Lentisphaera araneosa HTCC2155: one gene and its partner. The protein of the gene in region 2 interacts with the protein of the main gene of each other region in a pairwise test. Links are inferred from orthologs where the notes say so. Each region holds a gene or a part of one and is shown on either strand. Other genes may lie near its edges.

The links. Proteins that work in one complex are often made in the same cells at the same time.
Region 1: the proteins of thrS (region 2) and rplA interact in binary tests that used the Escherichia coli proteins (3 or more experiments, as listed by UniProt). The link is inferred for Lentisphaera araneosa HTCC2155 from one-to-one orthologs.

The regions. Positions count from the first base shown.
Region 1 is NZ_ABCK01000017.1:1,820-4,643, forward strand. It holds rplA (50S ribosomal protein L1), read left to right. Parts: upstream 1-978; coding sequence 979-1,671; downstream 1,672-2,824. Other genes in the region: LNTAR_RS16135 (transcription termination/antitermination NusG family protein), read left to right, coding at 1-412; LNTAR_RS28465 (hypothetical protein), read left to right, coding at 373-522; rplK (50S ribosomal protein L11), read left to right, coding at 560-985; rplJ (50S ribosomal protein L10), read left to right, coding at 1,674-2,189; rplL (50S ribosomal protein L7/L12), read left to right, coding at 2,202-2,600. UniProt on the Escherichia coli protein: One of the primary rRNA binding proteins, it binds very close to the 3'-end of the 23S rRNA. Forms part of the L1 stalk. It is often not seen in high-resolution crystal structures, but can be seen in cryo_EM and 3D reconstruction models.
Region 2 is NZ_ABCK01000037.1:26,162-30,948, forward strand. Bases 98-2,977 are described here. They hold thrS (threonine--tRNA ligase), read left to right. Parts: upstream 98-571; coding sequence 572-2,383; downstream 2,384-2,977. Other genes in these bases: LNTAR_RS22705 (thiamine phosphate synthase), read right to left, coding at 98-463; LNTAR_RS22715 (AMP-dependent synthetase/ligase), read left to right, coding at 2,546-2,977. In the rest of the region: more of LNTAR_RS22705, read right to left, coding at 1-97; more of LNTAR_RS22715, read left to right, coding at 2,978-4,285; LNTAR_RS22720 (3-hydroxyacyl-CoA dehydrogenase/enoyl-CoA hydratase family protein), read left to right, coding at 4,297-4,787. UniProt on the Escherichia coli protein: Catalyzes the attachment of threonine to tRNA(Thr) in a two-step reaction: L-threonine is first activated by ATP to form Thr-AMP and then transferred to the acceptor end of tRNA(Thr). The rate-limiting step is amino acid activation in the presence of tRNA.

The DNA.
Region 1 (2,824 bases), on a different replicon or contig from region 2:
CGGAAAAGAAAATAAAGCTCGTCAGGACTTAGAACGTCGCATTGAACAAGATTCAATGCAAGATTCAGTCCTCGAGGTTTTGCTTCCTACGGAGAAGGTGACTACTGTGCGCCAGGGTAAGAAAATTACCCAAAACAGAAAGTTCTATCCCGGTTACCTATTTGTCAATGTTGACCTGATTGACGAGAACGGGACTATGAAAGAAGATGTCTGGCATTTTGTCAAAAATACATACGGCATTATCAACTTCCTCGGTGGAGATAAACCTGTGCCTCTCTCAGATGATGAGATTCAGATATTAAGCGTCAGCTTGAGAAAACCGAAGATGTTGCTAAGCCAAAAGTTGAATACACTGTTGGTGAGATTATCAAAATCAAAGAAGGTCCGTTCGAAAGTTTCGAAGGGACTGTAACTGAGGTTGATATCGATCGCGGCAAGCTTCAGGTATCTGTTGTAATATTTGGCCGTTCAACTCCAGTAGAAGTTGAATACGATCAAGTAGAAAAAAATGACTTCGACTAGGTCCATTAGTCAAATTATTATCTGTTAAGGGAAGGATATGGCTAAAAAAGTAAAAGGTTATATAAGACTTCAAATTCCAGCTGGCAAGGCGAACCCGGCTCCTCCAGTGGGACCTGCGCTTGGTGCACAGGGTGTGAATATTATGGAATTCTGTAAAGCGTTCAACGCTCAAACTCAGAGCGAAGCGGGAATGATTATTCCTGTTGTGATTACAGTTTTTCAAGATCGCTCATTCACATTCATCACCAAATCGCCTCCCGCTCCTGTACTTATTAAAAAGTACGCTGGTTTAGCTTCCGGTTCACAAAAACCCGGTTCTGGATTTGTAGGTAAAATCTCTGTAGATCAACTCAAAGAAATCTATGAGATTAAAAAGAAAGATATGAAAGCAAACACAGAAGAAGCAGCCGTTAGAATGCTCGAAGGCACTTGCCGTAGCATGGGTGTGGAGGTTGTATCATGAAGCGTTCAAAACTTTATAATGCAAGACTCGAAAAAGTCGATATGAACAAAGCTTATGGCATCAAAGAAGCATTTGAGACTCTCAAATCACTTCCAGCTGTAAAGTTTGATGAATCTGTTGATATCGCTTTTAAATTGGGTATTGATACTAGACAGCCAGAACAAAACGTTCGTGGAGCTCTTTCGCTTCCAAACGGTACTGGTAAAAATGTCACAGTTGTGGTAATCGCAGACGGAAACAGTGCAGACGAAGCAAAAGCTGCTGGTGCTGACTATGCTGGTTTCGATGAGCTGATTGCAAAAATTAAAGATGGCTGGCTTGATTTCGACGTTCTTATTGCTACTCCGGCAGCAATGAGTAAAGTACGTACTCTTGGTCGCGCTTTAGGTCCACGCGGTTTAATGCCAAATCCGAAGACTGGTACTGTTACAGATGATGTAGCTGGTGCTGTTAAAGCTTCTAAGGGTGGTCGTGTTGAATATCGTGCAGACAAAGGTGGAGCAACTCACGTTCTCGTTGGAAAACTTTCCTTCGACGCTGACAAACTCACTGAAAACGCGCAAGCAATTGTTGAAGCAATTGTTAAAGCTCGTCCATCAGCTACAAAAGGCACTTACGTAGTAAGCTGCACTGTAAGTAGCACAATGAGCCCTGGTCTAAAAATTGATCTTAAGGACTTAGTGTAATTATGAGACAAGAAAAAACTATTCTCGTTGACCATATCCAAACGATTTTGGATGAGTCTAATAATTTCTTTCTTATCTCGTATATGGGACTGAATGTTTCACAGCTCGAAGAACTCAAAACTGAGTTGAAAGCTAATGAAGCTACACTACAGGTTCATAAAAATACGCTCATTAAGAAAGCCGCTGAAGGCAAGCCTTACAGTGACCTATCAAATTTAGAACTTACTGGCGGCACAGCAATTGTATGTGGTTCAGGCGAACCCGCTGATGTAGCCAAAACTATCAAGAAGTTTGCTAAAGCTAACGAAGTAGTTTCGTTTAAAGCAGCATTTGTTGATGGTGAAGTATTAGATGCAGAAACATCCGTTACCGTTGCGGATATGCTCACGAAAGATCAAGCCCGTGCTCAGTTGCTCGGTCTTCTCAATCAAGTGCCTACAAGCCTTGTTAGAGTTCTTAATGAGAAAGCAGCTACTATTGTTTACGTTCTTAACGCAATTGTCGAAAAAAATAAATAAAGGATTAATAAAATGTCTGAAGTTGTATTATCAGAAGCACACGAAGCACTCGTCAAATCTATCGAAGAAATGTCAGTACTTGAACTCACTACACTCGTTAAAGCTCTCGAAGACCGTCTCGGCGTATCTGCTGCTGCTCCAGTAGCTGTTGCTGCTGCTGGTGGCGCTGCTGCTCCTGCAGAAGCTGCAGAAGAGCAAACTGAGTTTGATGTAGTACTTGCAGCATACCCTGCTGACAAGAAAATCGCTGTAATTAAAGTTGTACGTTCTGCAACTGGTCTTGGTCTTAAGGACGCAAAAGATCTCGTTGAAGGCGCGCCTAAAACTGTTAAAGAAGCGGCTGCAAAAGACGAAGCTGACAAAATCAAGAAAGATCTTGAAGAAGCTGGTGCAACTGTTGAACTTAAGTAATTTAAGTTTAAACATAGCATAAAAAAACTCACAGTAGGGACCGGATTATTTCCGGTTCCTACTTTTCTTATTTTAATCCTTTAAGCCCGTGCAAGGTTACAACTTATGGCAATTCGTCAAAACTTTGGAAAACTTGAAGAAGTTATCGATACACCTGACTTGATTTCTGTTCAGCTTGAATCATTCAGAGAATTTTTACAGGAAACTACCAATCCTGATAGTCG
Region 2 (4,787 bases):
GGCCTTTCGCTTTCAGCCCTTGCTTTGTCGTCGTTTGAAAAACAGTGCCTACACCCACGTAATCCACAATGCCTTGCGCTAACAAACCTTGAGCTTCCTGAGCTTCTTCAAGCGAGCGCACGGTAAGGCCAATAATCGCCTTTTCGCCCAAATTCTTTCGAGCTTCGATGACTGAGTCATCACTCTGCCCCAAATGAACCCCTTCCATGGCGAATTCCGCACACAAATCTACGTAATCATTCATAATCACATGGCAAGCTGGATTCGCTTCTTTGATCAAATCATAATACTTCTTTACTTGCTTTTTAAGCTCCAAATCCACCAAGCTTTTGACGCGAATCTGAATGAGTTTCAAGTCTTGGGCCAAGCTCTTTAAAAGACTTGCTTTGGGGTCCAAAGATTGCGCCACGTCATAATCGTAAATCCAATAAGGCTCAACTGCTTCCAAAAGGGCTTGATTCATAGTTTACTTAATTCCTCGAAAATATTTTTTCATACTTGCCCCAAATGCATAAAGGCATTATTATGAGCAAATTTTTTTTTAATCTAAAGCTTTCTGGAAATATTACTCATGGACGAAAATTCAAATCTCTATAAAATTCGCCACTCCATGGCTCACGTACTCGCTCAAGCAGTACAAGAAGTCTACCCCAAAGTCAAACTCGGTTTTGGTCCTCCCATTGAAACGGGCTTTTATTACGATTTCGATTTCAGCGAAGAAGAGTTTGCCGAAAACAAACTCAAAGAAATTGAAAAGCGCATGAAAAAAATCATTGGTCGCAAGCAAGAATTCCACTACAGCGAAACTGATATCGAAGGCGCCGTAGCCAAACTCGAGGATCTCGGTGAAGGCGAATACAAAATCGAAAACGTTCGCAATCTCCATTCTCGTGGCGTTGAGAAATTTTCTTTCTACGAAAACGGTAATTTTGCCGACCTCTGTGAAGGCCCTCACGTGGAAACCACTGGCGACCTCCCTGCCAAAGCTTTTAAACTCGACCGCGTTGCTGGTGCCTACTGGCTCGGTAGCGAAAAAAATAAGCAGCTCACACGTATTTACGCTCTCTGCTTCGAGACTCCAGAGGAACTTCAGTCTTTCCTCGAAAGACGTCGCATTGCCGAGCAATTCGATCACAAAAAACTTGGTAAAGAACTCGATATCTTCCACTTCGATGAAAAAGTCGGTAAAGGTCTAGCTCTATGGATGCCCAACGGTACAATCATTCGCGACGAAATCGAAAAATACGCCCGCGAAATGGAAATGAAGTATGGTTACCAACGAGTATCCACTCCGCATATTGCTAGTGAAAAACTTTTCCAGACTTCAGGGCACCTTCCTTACTACGCAGATTCCATGTTCCCCCCAATGGAGCTCAACGAAGGCGATGACGCTGAAAACAGTGAAAAATATTACCTCAAGGCCATGAACTGCCCTTATCATCACCTTATTTACTCAGCACGCCCTCGTTCATACAAAGAACTGCCTTATCGTCTCTGTGAATACGGCACTTGTTACCGCTATGAAAAATCTGGTGAACTTTCAGGTCTACTTCGCGTACGTTGCATGACTATGAACGATGCTCACGTCTACCTAACTGAAGATCAATTTGAAGAAGAATTCAGAAGCATGGTTAAAATGTATATGGAATTCTACGAAACCTTCAAATTCTCCGATTATAGTTTCCGCCTCTCAGTGCGTGACGATTCAGATAAATTTGTCGGCGATCCTGCTGTGTGGGACCAAGCCGAAGCTCTTCTTGCCAAAGTCATGGACGAGCTTGGCCTCGAATACTTTGTCGGCGAAGGCGAAGCCGCTTTCTACGGTCCAAAAATCGATGTTCAGTTTAAGAACCTCATGGGACGTGAAGAAACTCTTTCTACAATTCAGGTCGACTTCCAGTCAGCTTGTAAAGAGAAATTTGCTCTTAAATATGTTGATAGTGATAATACAGAAAAAGAGCCTATCATCATTCACCGCGCACCACTTTCTACCCATGAGCGTTTTATCTCTTTCATTATGGAATACTATGGCGGCGCTTTCCCTGCATGGTGCGCACCCGTTCAAGTATGTATCCTTCCAGTTCAGGATTCCTGTATGGAATTTACAAACTCCATAGCTAATGAGCTAACTAGAGATCTATACCGTGTTGAAATCGATGACAGTAACAACACTTTCAACAAGAAAATCCGTACCAATACTAAGCGTAAAATCCCCATTCTCTTAATTATTGGCGAGCAAGAAGTTGCCGACAATACCGTGACCGTACGTCGTTATGGTTCACGCGATCAAATCACCGTCTCACGTGATGAATTTGTCGCAATTTTCAAAGCTGAAGTAAAAGAAAGGAAAATGTTGCGTGAGCCCATGGGTTCCATCATCTAAAAAAACTTTTTCTGCCCTTCCAAGCCACTTTGATAAATCAAAGTGGCTTTTTTTATGCCTCAAATGAACATTTAATTTTTTCCTTTAGTAAAAATTTGTTTTTTGATCCTCGCCGAATTATGTTTTCACAGAGAGTCAATCCCACAAAATAAGGCACTAATCATGAATACGGCAAAAGATATTATAGACACTTCTGTATCTACGGTTTCAGAACTCTTAGAGCTAGGAATGAAAAATTCGCCTACGACTGCCTTACTCAACGATTGGACTGGCAAATCTTGGAAAACTCTAAGCTACTATGAATTCTACGAAACAGTTCACAAAATTGCCTACTCCATGCAATCACTTAAATTAGAACCTCAAGCGAAAATCGCCGTCTTCCTCAGCAACAATTCTCGTTTTTGCCTCTACGATGTGGCTATCTCACTCGCGGGCTTCGTTTCAGTCCCACTTCACCTCACCTTTAATGACCAATCCATCTCTTATGTTTTGCAACACAGCGATGCCAGCCTCTGCATCGTCAATGGCAAAGAACAGTACAATCGCCTCAAAGCACTCCAACCCGAAATGAGATTCATCCTCAGCGACGAAGAAGTTCCCGGTGAACTCTATGGCCCGCAGCTCATTGCCAATGCTCAAGAAACTCAGCTCCCCGAATCTACAGGCGAATCCCCCCTCACGATTATTTATACTTCTGGAACCACGGGCCAACCCAAAGGCGTATTGCTTGAGCATAAAAACCTCATCACCCTGAACTCCATCATTGTTGCAGATTTAGATGACTGCATCAAAAAACACGATCGCGAAATCAGCTTCCTCCCCTTGAGCCATATTTTTGCGAAATCCGCAATCTACCGTTGGCTCTATCACGGCACCAGTGTCTACTTCACGAATCCCGACCAAATCATGATGCATATTGCCATGGTCAAACCACAAACTTTCTCCACTGTCCCTCACCTCTTAGAAAAAATCTATTTGCACATCGCCAATGGTGCGGAAAACAACCCCCAAGTGGATCCCGAAATTTATAACAAGGCTTTTGAATTTGCCCATGTTTACGATGCCAGCAATCCCGAACACCAAGTCATGCACCAAGCCTTCTCCCCCATCTACCAAGCTTGGCAGAATATCTTTGGCGGCGAACTCACCTTCATCTGCAGTGGCGGTGCTCACCTTCGCACCGAGCTCTGTCGCTTCTTAAATAATGCCGGCATCCCCATCCTCGAGGGCTACGGCATGACCGAAGCTCCCGTTATATCAGTCAATCCCTTCAGAGCGCCCAAACCAGGCACGGCCGGACGCGCTTTCAGTGAAACCAATATCAAGATTGCCGAAGATGGCGAGATCCTAGTGAGTGGTCCACAAATCATGGAAACCTATTATAAAGATGCCGAAGCCACAGACGACGTCCTCAAAGATGGCTGGCTCCACACCGGCGACATCGGTTACCTCGATGACGAGGGCTACCTCTTCATCACCGATCGCAAGAAAAACATTTTCAAAATGTCTACGGGAAAATTTGTCATTCCCACGCCTCTGGAAACCGCTCTCAAAGCCGACCCTTTTATTGCCCATGCCCTGGTCATTGGCGAAGACAAGCGTTTCTGTTCGGCACTCATCTTCCCAGAGATCACCCTACTTCCGCGCTTTGCCAAAAAACTGCAACACGACACCATCGATGTTCACGCCATCTGCCAAAGCCCTCAGCTCACAGCTTATTATCAGCAGCGCATTGACCAAGCCAACGAGCAATTGCCCAAGTGGTCACAAATCAAAAAATTCAAAATCATTCACGAAGAGCTCAGCCCCCTCAATGGCTTGCTCACTGCAACGCTCAAAGTGAAACGCAAAGCCGTCAAAATCAATTACGATCACATCATTCAAGAAATCTACCAAAAATAAGGAGACGCCACATGAGTAAAATTAAGCACATAGCCGTATTAGGCTCTGGTGTTATGGGTTCTCAAATTGCGGCGCACTTCGCAAATTGTGGTTTTTCAGTTGCCCTCCTCGATCTCACCAGCGCGGGCCCCAAACCCTCTGCTATCAGTGAAGGCGCTGTCAAAAAATTACTTAAGATCAACCCATCCCCACTCTATAGTCCAAGCGTTATCGAAAATATCTTCCCCGGCAATTTTGACGATCACCTCGAGCACCTCGACGAAGCTGACCTCATCATAGAAGCGGTTATCGAAGATCTCGCCATCAAACAAAATCTTTGGAGTCAAATCTGTAAATACGTCAAAGCAGATGCCATCCTCGCCACCAACACCAGCGGACTACCCCTCAAAGACATCACAAAAAATCTCTCAAACAAATCACTCAAGCGTTTCCTCGGCGTGCATTTCTTTAATCCCCCACGCTACCAGAAACTGCTCGAACTCATCCCGGGCCCAAAAACCCA